DNA from 2 places in the Pediococcus damnosus genome. Region 2 is predicted to be linked to the other one. Evidence: riboswitches for the same ligand, from Rfam matches in the RefSeq annotation. Region 2 holds a riboswitch; the other holds the start of a gene.
What was found. A riboswitch is a leader RNA that binds a small molecule or an ion and turns the genes downstream of it on or off. The one in region 2 is predicted to bind lysine.
Positions count from the first base shown of each region.

Region 1: linked by a shared signal. The riboswitch ahead of ADU73_RS01510 (amino acid permease) and the one ahead of lysA (diaminopimelate decarboxylase) in region 2 are both predicted to bind lysine.

Region 1 covers NZ_CP012294.1:307,378-311,599, forward strand. Annotated here, with positions in the region: gene ADU73_RS01505 (deoxynucleoside kinase) at 90-722, opposite strand; gene ADU73_RS01510 (amino acid permease) at 852-2,321, opposite strand; lysine riboswitch at 2,450-2,634, opposite strand; gene ADU73_RS01515 (Rrf2 family transcriptional regulator) at 2,675-3,217, opposite strand; gene ADU73_RS01520 (GNAT family N-acetyltransferase) at 3,204-3,764, opposite strand; gene ADU73_RS01525 (LCP family protein) at 4,030-4,222, shown strand, end outside.
Region 2 covers NZ_CP012294.1:1,699,197-1,703,418, forward strand. Annotated here, with positions in the region: gene dapF (diaminopimelate epimerase) at 1-511, opposite strand, end outside; gene ADU73_RS07880 (aspartate kinase) at 501-1,895, opposite strand; lysine riboswitch at 2,063-2,246, shown strand; gene lysA (diaminopimelate decarboxylase) at 2,350-3,657, shown strand; gene dapD (2,3,4,5-tetrahydropyridine-2,6-dicarboxylate N-acetyltransferase) at 3,765-4,222, shown strand, end outside.

The DNA.
Region 1 (4,222 bases), 730 kb from region 2:
ACTAATTCTATCTCGCTTTAAATCTACTTAAAAAAGGCTTTACGTTTATTATTTAATCCCATCATACCCGAAAATAGGTCAACAAACAACTAAATCTCGGCAATTTTTTTATCCACAATTTGAATGACTTTGTCGCGAGCCTTAGGATCCTCAACAAAATCAAACTGATCCCCATCGATCTGAATCTTGGGACTTTCATTATAATTGTCATACCACTCAACATAGCGTTGGTTCAAATCTTGATAATACTCATACAAACTTGGGTCATTATCAATTTGTTCATAGGAACGACCGCGTTTTTTAATCCGTGTCAACATCGTGTCAAACGAAATATTAATATCAATCAATAAATCGGGATTCTTTTTGTAATGAGTTTCTGGTAATTCTTCCATCATATTGGTTAACAAAGAATCATAAATTTGTACTTCTGTCTTGGTTGCGCGGCCTAAATCGGCATTTAAATGAAAAAGAAGTGAATCTTCATAAATTGAACGATCCATCACACTATTTTTAGTTTGAAAAGCTTCTTTGATTCCATCTAAACGACGATTCAAAAAGTAAATTTGCAGCAAAAACGCATAGCGCTTGGGATCTTTATAAAAAAGCGGCAAGATTTGGTTGTCATCAACTGATTCATAATAACCTTTTGTACCTAAATGTCGTGATAAAATTTCCGTTAACGTTGTTTTCCCTGCTCCAATTGGACCTGACAATGCAATCATTCGAAATACCCCTTTATTCATCTTTTAATACTATATATTGTAGCATGAACAGATTCAAAAACAATATATAGTTTAAAAATTCCCCGATTAGCCTAGTTTATTTTTATTACAGCATCTTGAATTATACACTTATTTCTTAGCTTTTCGAGCCTTTAAAATAAAATCAGGTTGCGTTAAATCAACTTCGTCCAAAGGAATCACATGAGTATGGTATTTAACTTTATAAAATACATACAACACAATAAAGATTGGCACACTGATGTAGCTAATCCCAATTGCTTTCCAGTTAAATGTCGCAAATGAGTGAAGATCCTGCCCAGCAATAACTAAGATACAGATTATAAAGGCAAAAATTGGGCCAAACGGGAACCATTTTGCATGATACCGCAGCTCTTCCACCTTATGTCCCTGTTTAATAAACGCGCGACGGAAACGGAAATGCGAGATGGCAATTCCTAACCAGGCGATAAATCCAGTTAAACCACTAGCAGCAACTAACCACATATAAATATGTGGACCCGCAATGCTAGAAATAAAGGTAAGTGCACCAACAACGGTAGTCCCAAGTAACGCCATCAATGGAATTCCTCGGTTAGTGGTTAAACTAAATGTTTTTGGCGCATACCCTTCCAGTGCCAGTGAGTAGAGCATTCTAGTCGACGCATACATCCCCGAGTTTGCCGATGAAATCACCGATGTTAAAATAACAGCGTTCATAACACTGGCCGCCCCAGCCAAACCAGCGCGTTGAAAGACCAAGGTAAAGGGACTAATCTTAACGTCACTTGCTGAAGATCCCAATAAATCAGGACTGGTATACGGAATAATACAGGCAATCACAAAAATTGCCAAAATATAGAACAAGATAATTCGCCAGAACACTTGGTTAATGGCCTTAGGAACACTTTCTTCTGGTGTTTCTGATTCTCCAGCTGTAATTCCAATTAATTCAGTCCCTTGAAATGAGAACCCAGCGACAACAAATACACTAAGAATCATAGGGATCCCACCGACAAACGGTGCTTTTTTATACGTGAAATTATTTAAATAGGTTGCGTGGCCGCCCATGATTCCAAAAATAACTGCCACCCCAACAATCAGGAAAATAATAACGGTAATAACTTTAATTAAGGCCATCCAATATTCAGTTTCACCAAAGGCTTTTACCGTGAGGGCGTTTACTGAAAAGATTAGTACTAACGCTACTACACTCCAGATCCACCCCGGAACATTTGGTAGCCAAAACTTCATAACAATTGAAACGGTACTGATATCCACGGCCAATGTAATGGCCCAGTTAAACCAATAATTCCACCCCATCGCAAATCCCAATGCGGGATCCACGTATTTCGTTGAATACGTTGCAAATGATCCTGAAACGGGCATATACGTGGCCATTTCACCTAAACTGGTCATCAAGAAATAGACCATAATTCCCATTGCGACATATGCCAATAAGGCCCCACCAGGACCTGCTTGTGAAATTGCTGATCCACTTGCCACAAACAATCCGGTTCCAATACTCCCACCGAGTGCAATCATTGAAATATGTCGTGTTTTCAATGAGCGATCGATGCTGTGATTCTCTTTTGCTGCCATAAACCTGTTTCCCCCTTGATTCTCGAATTAGAAAAGGTCTCGGCCAATCTTATTTTTAACCAACAAAAAAAGCCCTTTTGTATAACAAATCGCCATACAAAAAGACTTCCGATAAATTTCTCAGTCAAATCGTAGATAGCGCCCCGTAATGTTCTACAAACATTACGACAGTCCCTGACTTGTTAAACCAGGGCCCAACCCAAAGGTGAAAAAGTACCATCAAATTTCGGCCAACTCCCCTTTCACAACTCTTCATAGATGCTTTATCATCTTTGAGTTGTTACTTATGAATTTGGCAACCTCTTCTTTCGATATGATTTAATTATATACAAGCATACTTACTCTGACAACACCTAATCATCATTTAGATTGGATTCGGCATTTTCGATTTTTTTATTTAGTTCCAAAAAATTTGCTTGTAACTCTGCGTCTGACCCATTCCAATCAATTCCGGGAACAGTTGGTTCACCCATAATTTGGACCAGAATATCACTTAAACTTTGTTGTTTAAGATAGTTTCGCCACAAATTATCCGCATTTTGAAACGTTTTGTTCAAAACATTCTTGCCTCGTTTGGCAATTGGTCGGGCATCTGAAAAAATATTTTCAATGAATCCCATATCTGGATATGTTTTAATGGTCCCTTCACTAGCTTCCACAATATCTAATAATGAGATTTCGCTGGGATCTTTAGCCAGCCGAAAACCACCGTTATTTCCTGGAATTGAAGTAACCAATCCTGCCAACACAAGCTTCCGCATTATCTTTCGGAGATACGTTTCCGAACCTGTTAACCGTTTATGAATAACTGCCGTCGTTAATGGAATTCTCCGGTCCTGCGTGCACAATAACGCAATGATACATGCTGCCTGTTCAAACCCTTTAGTGAGTTGCATAATTACCGCCTTCTTTAAATCTTCGTTCTGTCAATTCATAATAAGTTTCTTGTTTCGGTGCAGGGTTCAAAACGCTCACTGGCAAGGTATGTTGCCCTGTCTGCTTAAACCCAAGGTGTTCTAAAAGAAGTTTTGAACGTTTATTTTCCGTGTAAGTACTCGCCAAGACAACATAGTCCCCATTCGTTTGAAAAACTTGTTGTAAAAGGTAACTAACTGCTTCCTTCATATAACCCTGACCCCAAAAGTCCTGATTCATCATATAGCCAATTTCAAATTTTTGAAAATCACGTTCCTGATGCTCATTACTAACTGAATACAATCCAATGCTCCCAATAACGGCTGCGCTTTGTTTTAAAGTGATGGCCCAAATATTTGTCCGCATAAGTTGCTGCAAAAAAAAATCGGTCTCAAACGAACTGCTAGAAACGCGAAACCCTGCCTGATCAGCAATTTCTTTGTTTTCAACAATTTCTTGAAGTTTAAACAAATCTCCCGACACAAAAGGTCGTAAATTCAGTCTCGGCGTTTTAATTTTTTTATCCACAGGTCTCTCCACCATCCGATCCAACGAATGCTTATCTAATTAAAGGATAACAGATTTCTTGCTTAGATAGGCAATTTTAATCAAAACTAATCGTGTCAAACAACTTTAATTTTGTTTGCGTTTTCGTAATGCCCTATAAATGTGATATAATTTTGATGTTTAAAAAAAGATTAAATCAAGATAAAATCCAATTTAATGGCTACTTAATCGGTTATGCTAAAGTAGATATCGACTTTTATTTTATATTGCTTCAGGAGGCAAATCAATGAATGAGGACCAAACACCCAAAAGATCCGAGCTGCACAACCACTTTAACGTTCCGCCAACCCGAACCGAAATGCATAAAGAATCGGAGAATGGTAACCAGAACAAACGGCCTAACCGTCCACGCCGTTCTCGGCGAAGACGTCTCATTTTTACAATCATTTGTCTTATTGTGGTAGCACTCGGCGTCTTTG
Region 2 (4,222 bases):
GATGTGGATTGGGAACGGCCAGCGATGTGAATTTAAGGTTAGGTAAAAATTCTGGAACGGCTTGATCAATTAATTCGTCAGTATTTAAATTTTTAAATGGTAATTTTTCAGCCGCAAACGAAACGGGAGAAATCTCAACACTAAACGCCGGAACGTTGGGGGCAAAACTTTCTGATTTGCTAACTTGAAGATCCGCGTTTAATGTTTGGACTTTAAATTGGTCTAGGCTTAATTCTTGGGCCAGGTAACGAGAAACAGTTCGCAAACCATTACCACACATGGACGCTTCACTACCATCGGCATTAATCACTCGCATTTGGGCAACGGCACCTTCATGAGTAGCTTGATCAATAACTAAAACGCCATCGGATCCAGCTAAGATTCCGGTTTGTGGATTGGCAATTTTTTTTGTAAACTCTACCAGTTCTTGATCAGAGAGCTTGGTTTGTAATTTGGTTTGATCTAACAAGAAAAAGTGATTTTCTGAGCCATGAACTTTCTCAATTTGCATGGATTTTGCTCCCTTCATCATTTGTTGATTCGGTTGTGAAAAATTGTTGGTAAATTTGTTTAACCGCCTTGTGGGCATCGGCACGTTTGGTTCCCAACATAATGGAAATTCGTGAAGCACCCTGATTAATCATGTGAACCCCGATCCCATTTTTGGCGAGCGGGCGAATGATATTTTCGATGGTTCCAATTCGGGAACGCATCCCTTCGCCAACCACCATAATAATGGCGTAATCGTCGATCCAATCAAGCTGATCAGGGTGGAGGGTATTGCGGATATCATAGCACATTTCATGAATTGTTTGGTCATCTAACTGATTCTTATCGAAAATGATGGTTAAATCATCAATTCCTGAAGGCATATGTTCGTAAGAAACATCATATTTATACAAAATTTGGAGAAGTTTCAGCGTAAAACCGACTTCTTTGTTAAGCAAATAACGGTGTAAATACAAAGCGGCAAACCGTTCGGAACTGGCAACCCCTGTGATTGTGTTTTGCGGATGAAAATTTTCTTCAGGGACGATCAGAGTTCCTGGAAGTTCGGGATGATTGGTATTTTTTACGTTAATTGGCACTTGGCCTTCAATAGCGGGAATAATGGCCTCATCATGAAATACAGAGAAACCGGCGTAAGAAAGTTCCCGCATTTCCCGATAGGTCATTTTTTTAATGGCCTGCGGATGGGCAATGATTTTGGGATCAGCTGCGTAAATGGCGTTCACATCTGTAAAGTTTTCGTATAAATCAGCGTGAAGGCCACGGGCAACAATGGCACCGGTAATATCCGAGCCACCTCTTGAAAAAGTAGCAATTTGCCCATTGGGTGTAAATCCAAAAAAGCCGGGGAAAACGAGTTTTTTATCAGTAAATTTTAAGTGAGCTAAATTTTCATAGGTTTCGGGGCGTACGGTTGCATCGCTAGGATCATCAGTTACAATGATTCCTGCTTCAAACGGGTCAACAAAGCGCGCTGGGACGTTGAGATGATTTAGGACACTAGTTAGCAGCATGGCATTTAAACGCTCACCATGGGCCTTAAAAGCGGCCATGAGGTACTCATTACTTGGATAGTATTCATTTGGTAAGGATTTTAATTTAGTAATGATTTTTTGGATAGGTCTAGCCGGTAGCTCAAAAAATTCACCAATCGTTTGATAACGGTTGGCAATTTTTTCGATCACTGGAGTTGCGTCCTTATGATGAATAATGGCCTGGGCGTATTTAATTAGTAAATCAGTTACTTTGATATCGGCCGAAAATCGTTTTCCTGGTGCGGAAACGACAATGACTTGTCGCTTAGGATCTGCTTTGATAATGTCGATGACTTTTTGAAAATGAGCGCCGTCCGCTAAAGAACTTCCGCCAAATTTAACAACATTCATGATTAGTTATGCCACTCCCTAAAATAGTAAAAAATAGTTTTATTAGAACTTGATTAGTTATTGTGAATTTTAGCATTTTATTTTTGAATAGCAATAAAAATATTTCTTTTTGAGTTTGGTTTTGAGCGGGAGGGTTGACTATCTGTGAAAAGTATTATAAAATTTTTAATAATTTAAGAGGTTGCAACCAACATGAGTAATGAGCGGAGTTTCTATCAAACAAAGAAACTTGTGAAAGGGACGGTTGCCGAAGCGCTGGGCTTGGATAGGAGTTCAGTATGCTGGGACGTAGTTTAAGAGATTACGGACTGTCACAGCAAAACATGTCGGCTGTGGGGCGCTATCGACGATTGATACAGAATAATGAAAAATTAATTCTGGGATCTTTTTGTTTGCGCAAAACAAAAAGATCCCTTTTTTTATTTAAAAAATAGAATTTTACGGGGGAAATTTAATGGATGAGCAGTTGGAACCAAACAAAATTAATGTAGCGGGACATTTAACAATTGGTGGCGTCGATGCTACTGAGTTAGCTCACCAGTACGGGACACCCTTAATTGCTTATGACGTGGCAGCAATTCGTCAGCAATTTCGACGTTTTAATAAAGTTTTTGAAGAAAACCAGGTTGAATACGAAGTCAGTTATGCTAGCAAAGCTTTCGCGACCGTGGGGATGTTTCAAGTAGTTGCCCAGGAGAAGGGCCATATCGATGTTGTTTCTGGTGGGGAGTTGTATACGGCGATCAAGGCCGGTTTCCCAATGGATAAAATTAGTTTTCATGGGAATAACAAATCACGCGCTGAACTTGAAATGGCTGTTGAACATCAGATTGGTGTTGTCATCGTGGATAATTTTCATGAAATTGAGTTGCTAAGTGAGATCTTGGAACAAAAAAAGCAAACCATGAACGTCATGATTCGGATCACACCAGGAATTTCAGCGCACACGCATAAATATGATCAAACTGGACAAGAAGATAGTAAGTTTGGCTTTGATATTCAGTCGGGACAGGCTGAAGAGGCACTAAAACAAATTTTGACCAATCCTCGTATGACGATGATCGGCATTCATACTCATATTGGTTCACAAATTTTTGAGGTCGAAGGTTTTGTGATGGCGGCCAACAAGTTAGTAGATTTGGCTGCGGATTGGCATGACAAATTTGATTTGGATACACAAGTCCTAAACGTTGGGGGCGGCTTTGGGATTCGGTATACTAAGGAAGATGATCCGATTGCCCCTGAAAAGTTCGTGGATGCAATTATCAAGGCCGTTCAAAAACGGGTTGGACAACGTGATCTGAAAATGCCAGCAATCTGGATTGAACCAGGCCGCTCAATTGTTGGTCCGGCTGGATACAGCTTGTATACAATTGGATCCCGAAAAGATGTCCCCGGACTGTTGCCATATGTCACGGTGGATGGCGGCATGGGTGACAACATCCGTCCCGCTTTGTACCAGGCCGACTATGAAGCTGTTTTAGCTAATCGCGCAAGTGATAAAAATGAAGAAACAGTGCGGATTGCCGGTAAATATTGTGAATCTGGCGACATTCTGATTCAAAAGCAAGCTTTACCAAAATCACAACCAGGCGATACATTAGCGATTTTAGCAACGGGCGCTTATGGGTATTCAATGGCTTCAAATTATAATCGCAATCCAAGACCAGCAGTGGTATTTGTCGAAAATGGGCAGTCTAAACTGGTGGTTAAACGGGAAAGTTACGAGGATTTAGTTCGTCTGGATCAAGATTTTATTTAGATACTTGAATGCCATATAATGTAAGAAGAGAAAAATGTTTTAAAGTTGGCTTAATTAAACAAACTTAAAGTAGAAAAGCAACGAAATTTGAAGGGTAGGCTCAAGATATGGCAAAATTAGATGCACGCAAAATTATTGATTTTATTAGTAATTCTAAAAAGAAAACAGCAGTTAAAGTATATTTGAAAGGTGATTTAGCCAAACTTGATTTTCCTGCTAGTATTCAGAATTTTGTAGAAACAAAAGCTGGAACCATTTTTGGTGATTGGGCAGATGTTAAGCCATTTCTTGAGGCAAACAAGGCCGTGATTGATGATTACGTGGTTGAAAACGATGGTCGCAATACCGCCGTGCCATTGTTGGATACTAAGAACGTGAATGCCCGCATTGAACCAGGTGCGATCATTCGTGATCAGGTGGTCATTGGCGATAATGCCGTTATTATGATGGGTGCTTTAATTAACATTGGTGCTGAAATTGGCGAAGATACAATGATTGATATGGGCGTTGTCATGGGCGGTCGCGCAATTGTGGGTAAACATGCTCACATTGGTGCCGGCACAGT